One region of the Micromonospora sp. WMMB235 genome, then DNA from elsewhere that is predicted to be linked to it. Evidence: riboswitches for the same ligand, from Rfam matches in the RefSeq annotation. Region 1 holds a riboswitch; the other holds the start of a gene.
What was found. A riboswitch is a leader RNA that binds a small molecule or an ion and turns the genes downstream of it on or off. The one in region 1 is predicted to bind glycine.

Region 2: another riboswitch for glycine. It lies ahead of gcvT (glycine cleavage system aminomethyltransferase GcvT); the one in region 1 lies ahead of gcvP (aminomethyl-transferring glycine dehydrogenase).

Annotation. Positions count from the first base shown of each region.
Region 1 is NZ_MDRX01000001.1:987,551-991,578, reverse strand. It holds gene gcvP (aminomethyl-transferring glycine dehydrogenase) at 1-1,943, opposite strand, end outside; glycine riboswitch at 2,017-2,107, opposite strand; gene BFV98_RS04185 (NAD-dependent protein deacetylase) at 2,165-3,007, opposite strand; gene BFV98_RS04180 (NAD(P)H-binding protein) at 3,096-3,752, shown strand; gene BFV98_RS04175 (DivIVA domain-containing protein) at 3,802-4,028, opposite strand, start outside.
Region 2 is NZ_MDRX01000001.1:6,991,195-6,995,222, forward strand. It holds gene BFV98_RS31125 (collagenase) at 1-579, shown strand, start outside; gene BFV98_RS31130 (LysR family transcriptional regulator) at 688-1,650, shown strand; glycine riboswitch at 1,756-1,845, shown strand; gene gcvT (glycine cleavage system aminomethyltransferase GcvT) at 1,984-3,111, shown strand; gene gcvH (glycine cleavage system protein GcvH) at 3,144-3,521, shown strand; gene glyA (serine hydroxymethyltransferase) at 3,528-4,028, shown strand, end outside.

The DNA.
Region 1 (4,028 bases):
TGGGCGATGCCGGTCTCGTACACGCCGTGCGTCGACGGGTACGTCACCATGATCGCGGCGAGCGCGTCCCGGTGCTTGTCGATCTTCGCGTCGAGGTCGACCAGGTCGACGTTGCCGTCGGCGTCGCAGCCGACCACCACGACCCGCATGCCGGCCATCACGGCGGACGCGGCGTTCGTGCCGTGCGCCGACGACGGGATCAGGCACACGTCGCGGTGGCCCTCGCCGCGCTCCCGGTGGTAGCCGCGGATCGCCAGCAGCCCGGCCAGCTCACCCTGCGACCCGGCGTTCGGTTGCACGCTGACCGCGTCGTAGCCGGTCACCTCGGCCAGCCAGCCCTCCAGCTGCGCGATCAGCTCCCGGTACCCGGCGGTCTGCTCGTCCGGCGCGAACGGGTGCAGGTGCGCGAACTCCGGCCAGGTGATCGGTTCCATCTCGGTGGTGGCGTTGAGCTTCATCGTGCACGACCCCAGCGGGATCATGCCGCGGTCCAGCGCGTAGTCGAAGTCGGCCAGGCGGCGCAGGTAGCGCAGCATCGCCGTCTCCGAGTGGTGGCTGTGGAACACCGGGTGGGTGAGGAAGTCCGACGTGCGGGCCAGCCCGTCCGGCAGGGCCGCGTCGGTGTCGCCGTCGAACCCGTCGACGCCGAACGCCCCCCACACCGCCTGCAGGTGCGCGGGCGTGGTGGTCTCGTCGCAGGAGACGCCGACCCGGTCGGCGTCGACCAGCCGCAGGTTCACGTTGCGCGCCGCGGCGGCTGCGACCACCTCGGCGGCCCGGCCCGGCACGGTCGCGGTGACGGTGTCGAAGAACGCGACCTCCGCGACCTGCACGCCCCCGGCGCGCAGCCCGGCCGCGAGCCGCGCCGCCGCCTCGTGGGTACGCCGGGCGATGGCGCGCAGCCCGTCCGGGCCGTGATAGACGGCGTACATGCCGGCCATCACCGCGAGGAGCACCTGGGCGGTGCAGATGTTGCTGGTCGCCTTCTCCCGGCGGATGTGCTGCTCACGGGTCTGCAACGCCAGCCGGTACGCCGGGTTGCCGTCGGCGTCGCGGGACACCCCGACGAGGCGGCCGGGCAGCATCCGCTCCAGGCCTGAGCGCACCGCCAGGTAACCGGCGTGCGGCCCACCGAAGCCCATCGGTACGCCGAACCGCTGGGTGGTGCCGGCGGCGATGTCGGCGCCGATCTCGCCCGGCGGGCGCAGCAGCGTCAACGCCAGCAGATCCGCGGCGACCGTCACCAGCGCGCCCACGCCGTGCGCCGCGTCGACAAGCGCCCGGTGGTCGCGGACCGCGCCGGAGGCGCCCGGGTACTGCAGGTGCAGGCCGAAGAACTCCGCCGGCAGCTCGTCACGCTCGACGTCGACCACGCGCACCTCGATGCCGAGCGGCTCGGCGCGGCTGGCGATCACCGCGACGGTCTGCGGCAACGCGTCGGCGTCGACCACGTACACCGGGCTCTTGCTCTTGGACGCGCGGCGCGCGAGCGTCATCGCCTCGGCCGCGGCGGTGCCCTCGTCGAGCATCGAGGCGTTCGCGGTGGCCAGGGCGGTCAGGTCGGTGACCATGGTCTGGAAGTTCAGCAGCGCCTCCAGCCGGCCCTGGCTGATCTCCGGCTGGTACGGCGTGTACGCGGTGTACCAGGCGGGGTTCTCCAGCACGTTGCGGCGGATCACCGCCGGGGTGTGCGTGCCGTGGTAACCCAGGCCGATCATGGACACGGCGACGGTGTTGCGCGACGCGAGGGCGCGCAGCTCGGCGACAGCCTCCCGCTCACTGGCCGGGGCGGGCAGGTCCAGGGTGCCGTGCCAGCGGATCACCTCGGGGATCGCGGCGTCCATCAGCTCGTCGACGGAGCCGTAACCGACGGTGTCCAGCATCCGGCGTTCGTCGTCGCGGCCGGGGCCGATGTGCCGGTCGGCGAACTGCTCTGCGGTCATGCGCTGCGCTCCTTGGTGGGGCGAGGTCGACGGGTCGGCCTCCCCCTGAGTCGCGCTGACGCGCTCCACAGCGCCTGCCCACGTGGTCCTTTTGCCTGAGAGGTTCCGGGGAGAATCTGCCCCTTCGGCGCCGTCGGATCGACGGTCTCTCCCACGTGGGTGGTACCGGCACTTCCCACGCTACCAGCGGGCGTGTTTCCGGCTCATGTCCCGGGGGTTGATCACACCGGCGCCGGCGCCGCCGCCACCCGGTCGGCCAGCGCGCACAGCGTCGCGCCCAGCGGCGCGTCCAGGCGCAGTGCCGCGTACCCGTCGCCGCGGGTGACGCCCTGGTTGACGATCGCCACCGGGATGCCGTGGCGGGCCGCCCGCAGCACGAACCGCCGCCCCGACATCACCGTCAACGACGACCCGAGCACCAGCAGCGCCCGGGCCCGCTCGACGAGCGCGAAACAGTCCGCGACGCGGGGCGCGGGAACCGTCTCGCCGAAGAACACCACGTCCGGTTTCAGCATGCCGGTGCCGCAGACCCCGCAGTCGACGGCGCGGAACCCGGTCACCGCCTCGTCGGGCAGGTCCACGTCGCCGTCGGGGTTGACGCGCGCCACCCGCGCGTCGAAGCCCGGGTTCGCCTCGGACAGCCGCCGGTGCAGCTCGTCGCGGCCGGTGGCGTTACCGCAGTCCAGGCACGTCACCTCGTCGAGGCGGCCGTGCAGCTCGATCACGCCGGTGGCGCCGGCGGCGGTGTGCAGCCCGTCGACGTTCTGGGTGATGATCCCGCCGAGCAGCCCGGCGTCCTGCAGCCGGGCCACCGCCCGGTGCCCGTCGTTGGGCGCCGCCCGGGCGATGGTCTGCCAGCCCAGGTGGCTGCGCGCCCAGTACCGCCGCCGGGCCAGCGGATCCCGGGTGAACTCCTGGTACGTCATCGGGGTGTGCCGGCGCGCCGCGCCACTGGGCCCCCGGTAGTCCGGAATGCCCGACTCGGTGGACAGGCCCGCGCCGCTGAGCACCACCACGTCACCGGCGGCCACCAGCCGCGTCAACTCCTCGAACGCCTCACTCACCCGTCCATGCTCCCTCGCCGGACCCCGCACCTCCCACCCGTACGGCGGTCGCGCGGCGGGGTGCGGCCAGGCGGGCTAGGTTGAGCCCATGCGCGTCGTCATCGCCGGAGGGCACGGAAAGATCGCCAAACTGCTGGAGCGGGAACTGGCCGGACGCGGAGACACCGCGCTCGGACTGATCCGCAACCCCGACCACGCCGCCGCGCTGCGCGCCGCCGGCGCCGAACCCGTCGTGTGTGACCTGGAACACACCGACGTCGACACCCTCGCCGCCCACCTGGCCGGCGCCGACGCTGTCGTGTTCGCCGCCGGCGCCGGACCCGGCAGCGGCGCCGCCCGCAAGGACACCGTCGACCGCGGCGCCGCCGTGCTGCTCGCCGACGCCGCCGTACGAGCCGGGGTACGCCGCTACCTGCTGGTCTCCTCCATGGGCGTGGACACCGCCCCCGCCGAGGGCACCGACGACGTGTGGGCGGCGTACCTGCGGGCCAAGAAGGCCGCCGAGGACGACGTCGCCGCGCGGGACCTCGACGTGACGGTGCTGCGGCCCGGCCGCCTCACCGACGACGAACCCGCAGGCCGCATCACCCTGGCCCGGCACGTCGAAGCCGGCGCGATCAGCCGCGCCGACGTGGCCCGGGTGCTGCTCGCCCTGCTGTACGCCCCGGCCACCGCCGGGCACACCCTGGAACTCGTCGGCGGAGACACCCCCATCGCCGACGCGATCGCAGCCGTCGCCGCCTGACACCCGCCGGCGCGTCCCGGCCCGCCGTGACCACGGGCCGGGACGCCGCTCAACGCTGGTGCCGCGACAACGCCGGCTGCGGCGCGGTCCCGCCGCCCTGCGGCAACTCCCGGGCGATCCGCTCCATCGTGCGCGACAACTGCTCACTGCCGTCGTCGAGGTGCCGGGCCGCCGCCTGCATGTGCGAGATCATCATCTCGCCGAAGATCCGCAACGCCTCCCGCGTCGCCACCGAGTCGTCGAAGCCGCTCCCCGCGGTACTGCGGTACTCCGTCA
Region 2 (4,028 bases), 6.0 Mb from region 1:
GCCTCGTTCACCGTGGCGACCAGTGGGCTCACCGCCACCTTCACCGACCGGTCCTCGGACGCCGACGGCAGCATCGCCTCCCGGCAGTGGGCCTTCGGGGACGGGAGCACCTCGTCGGCCGTCAACCCCAGCAAGACCTACGCTGCGGCCGGCACCTACACCGTCTCGCTGACGGTCACCGACAACCAGGGGGCGACCGCGAGATCGTCCCAGACGATCTCGGTCACGACGGGTGGCGGCACCACCGTGCCGGAATGCAGCGGCACTGACACGCGTACCCTCGACCGCAACTGCCAGCGCAGTGGACGCTCCGCGACCGCGGGCAACTACGACTACCTGTACATCTACCTGCCCGCCGGCGTCAGCACCCTCACCATTGCCGTGGCCGGCGGCACGGGCAACTGCGATCTCTACTACAGTCCGTCGAGCTGGGCCACCACCAGCAACGCCACCCGCTCCTCCGCCGGGGCCGGCAACACCGAGTCGCTGGCCATCCCCAGCCCGGCCGCCGGCTACCACTACATCAGCCTCTACGGGAAGACCGCCTGCTCTGGCACCACGGTGAGCACGCGCTACTGAACCACATGTGATGGGTATGAGTTCGCCGCCCGGCGGGAGTTGCCGGGCGGCGCGCCCGCCTGGCCTGTGGCCGCCGCGCCGCCTGCGGCCGCGTGCATAATCTCGGTCATGGGCATCGATGTGCGCCACCTGCGGGCGATCAGTGCCATCGCCGAGGCCGGAAGCGTGACCGGCGCCGCCGCCCGCCTGGGCCTGTCACAGCCCGCGCTGACGGCCCAGGTGCATCGGATCGAGAAGACGGTCGGTGGGCCGCTGTTCGTCCGAAGCCGTACCGGTATGCAACCGACCGAACTCGGCAAGCAGGTGCTCCAGCGCGCCCGCGTCGTGCTGGCCGAGGTCGACGCGCTCGTCGAGGACTTCGGCGACCGGCACCCCATTCCAGGTTTGCTCCGACTCGGCACCGTCCACATCGCCTGCGCGGGCAGCCTCGTACGCCACGTCGCGGAAGCGTTCCCGGATCCGGAGATCGCGCTGCAGATAGAGCCGTCCTCGCGACTGTTGGTGGAGGCGCTCACCCGAGGCCAGTTGGATGCCGCGTTGCTGGGCATCCTTGAGGGCTTCGAGCTGCCGATCGGTCCCACGCTCACCAGCCGGCCACTGATCCCCCGTTACCCGATCTTCGTCGCCATGTCCGCCTCCCACCCGCAGTCCCACCACGAGCAGGTGCGGCTGGCCGACCTGAGAAACGAATCGTGGGTGTGTCCGCCGGGGCCGGACGACGGCTCACTCGCCTCGCTGCGACGGGCCTGCCGCGCCGCAGGTTTCGAGCCGAAGATCCGGTACGAAGCGCCGAGTGGCGCCGCGCACCCACTGGTGGCCGCCGGAGACGGTGTCCGGCTGGTCGACCCGACCTGGGCCCCGGCCGCCGGGACTCGGGTGCTGCCGCTGCGCGGGGAGCCGCAGTTGCTGGCCAGGCTGATGGTCGTCTGGCGGCGCGATGCGCTGACCTCTGCACAGAGCAGCGCTTTGTTCCAGGCCATCACCCGGGCCTACCTGGATCACGTCAACGACAACGCTGCCTTCGCCCGATGGTGGCGGGCCAATCCCCACGCCCATCCCGCAGCGTCGTAGCGATCCGACGGCGATATATAGGCATCAGCTATGGGCAGGATGATGTTGACGCGGTATGTGCCGTCACCTAACCTGCGAATGGCCCACAACTACATAGACACCATTCGAACCTGCACGGGAGAGACTCCGTTCATTCGGAGCGCCGAAGGAGCAAACTCCCAAGAAACTCTCAGGCCCCATTACCGTGCAGGCGAGGTGACTCTGGAAAGCAGACGACCGTCGTCTCACCCACGGTGCAAGCCGCTGACGCAGCGGTGAAGCTCTCAGGTCAATGACAGAGCGGGAGGCAACCGACCGTTCGACGCCGCGTGCGTCGGGACGAGGAGCGCCCCCGTGCACCAGGACCCTGCGGCTCTGCTCCGCTCACCTCTGCATGCATCACATATAGGACACGGAGCTCGATTCACCGACTTCAGCGGCTGGCGGATGCCCCTTCGCTACGGAAGCGAGCTCGCTGAGCACCGCGCCGTACGCGAACAGGCCGGCCTCTTCGACCTCAGCCACATGGGGCAGCTCGAGGTATCGGGGCCGGAGGCCCCGACAGCACTGAACTACGCTCTGGTCGGGCACCTGTCTGCCGTACCGATCGGTGGCGCGCGCTACACCATGCTCTGCGACGCCGCCGGCGGGGTGCTGGACGACCTCGTTGCCTATCGCCTCGCATCGAACCGGTACCTGCTGGTCGTCAACGCCATCAACACACGCGTCGTACATGCGGCCATCAGGACCCGTTGTGCGGACTACGCGGCCTGGGCCGCCGACCGCACGAACGAGCGGGCGATCATCGCGGTGCAGGGGCCGCGCGCCGCCCCCATCGTGGAAGCCCTGACCGGTACGGGACTCACCCGGCTCCGCTACTACACCGCAGCGCTACTGGACATCGACGGTCGTCCAGCCGTCGTCGCTCGTACCGGCTACACCGGCGAAGACGGCTTCGAACTGCTCGTACACGCCGAAGACGCGGTGCGCACGTGGGAAGCAGCGCTTGTGGCCGGTCGGCGTCACGGCTTGACGCCCACAGGGCTGGCGTGCCGCGACACCCTCCGCATCGAGGCTGGAATGCCGTTGTACGGCGCAGAGATCGGCCGTGACGTCACCCCGTTCGATGCCGGGCTGGGGCGGGTGGTGTCCTTCGTCAAACCAGGCGACTTCGTCGGACGAGCCGCGCTGGCCGAGGCCCACAAGAGCGGCGTTACCCGTCGGCTCGTCGGCCTCGTCGCGTCCGGGCAGAGAATTCCCCGAGCGGGCCAGCAGGTGGTGACGCTGACCGACGACGGCCATGGTGCTGATCCGGTCGGCCTCATCACAAGCGGCACCCCTTCACCCACATTCAAACGGCCGATCGCGATGGCCAGCATCCGTGCCGGCACCAGCGACAGCATCCGGCTGGCCGTGCAGATCAGGGGGACCACCGAGCCGGTCGAGATCGTCCCTCTTCCGTTCTACCGTCGTCCGCGGTGATCCGCGGCCATTCCTTGCGAGGGTTCAGCGTCATGAACGTACCGGAACACCTGAAGTACAGCCTCAACCACGAGTGGGTCAACGACTCGGTTCAGCCGGCCGAAGTAGGCATCACCGCGTTCGCCGCCGAAGCGCTGGGTGATGTCATCTATGTGCAACTGCCCGAGCCGGGGAGCCACCTGACTGCCGGTGACGTGTGTGGAGAGGTCGAGTCCACGAAGTCGGTCGCGGAGCTGTATCTCCCGGTCAGCGGAGAGGTCGTCGCCGTCAACGAGGCGGTCATCGCCAATCCGGGCCTGATCGGCGCCGATCCGTACGGCAAAGGCTGGCTCCTGCGGGTCCGGCTGGCGCAGATGCCTTCCCTGATGTCGCCGGACGAGTACCGCGCCTTCTCCAACGAGTCGCGGTAGGCCCCGATGGCAGCCTTCGACGATGATCTGGCCGACCTCGACCCCGCCGTCGCCGAGGCGATCGGCCGGGAGCTACGCCGGCAACACGAGACCCTGGGCATGATCGCCTCCGAGAATCTCGCGCCCCGAGCCGTCCTTCAGGCGCAGGGATCGGCCCTCACCAACAAGTACGCGGAGGGCTACCCGGGACGGCGCTACTACAGCGGATGCGAGCATGTCGACGACATCGAGCGCCTGGCGATCGACCGGGCCAAGCGCCTGTTCGGCGCCGCCTACGCGAACGTGCAGCCGCATTCCGGATCGCAGGCGAACGCCGCCGTGATGGCTGCTCTGATCGAGCCGGGTGACACCATCCTCGGGCTCGACCTCGCTCACGGCGGTCATCTGACCCATGGCATGCGCATCAACTACTCGGGGCGGCTGTACCGGGCCGTGAGCTATCGCGTAGGCGCCGAGAACCACCTGATCGACATGGATGAGGTCCAAGAGCTGGCGCGCGAGCATCGG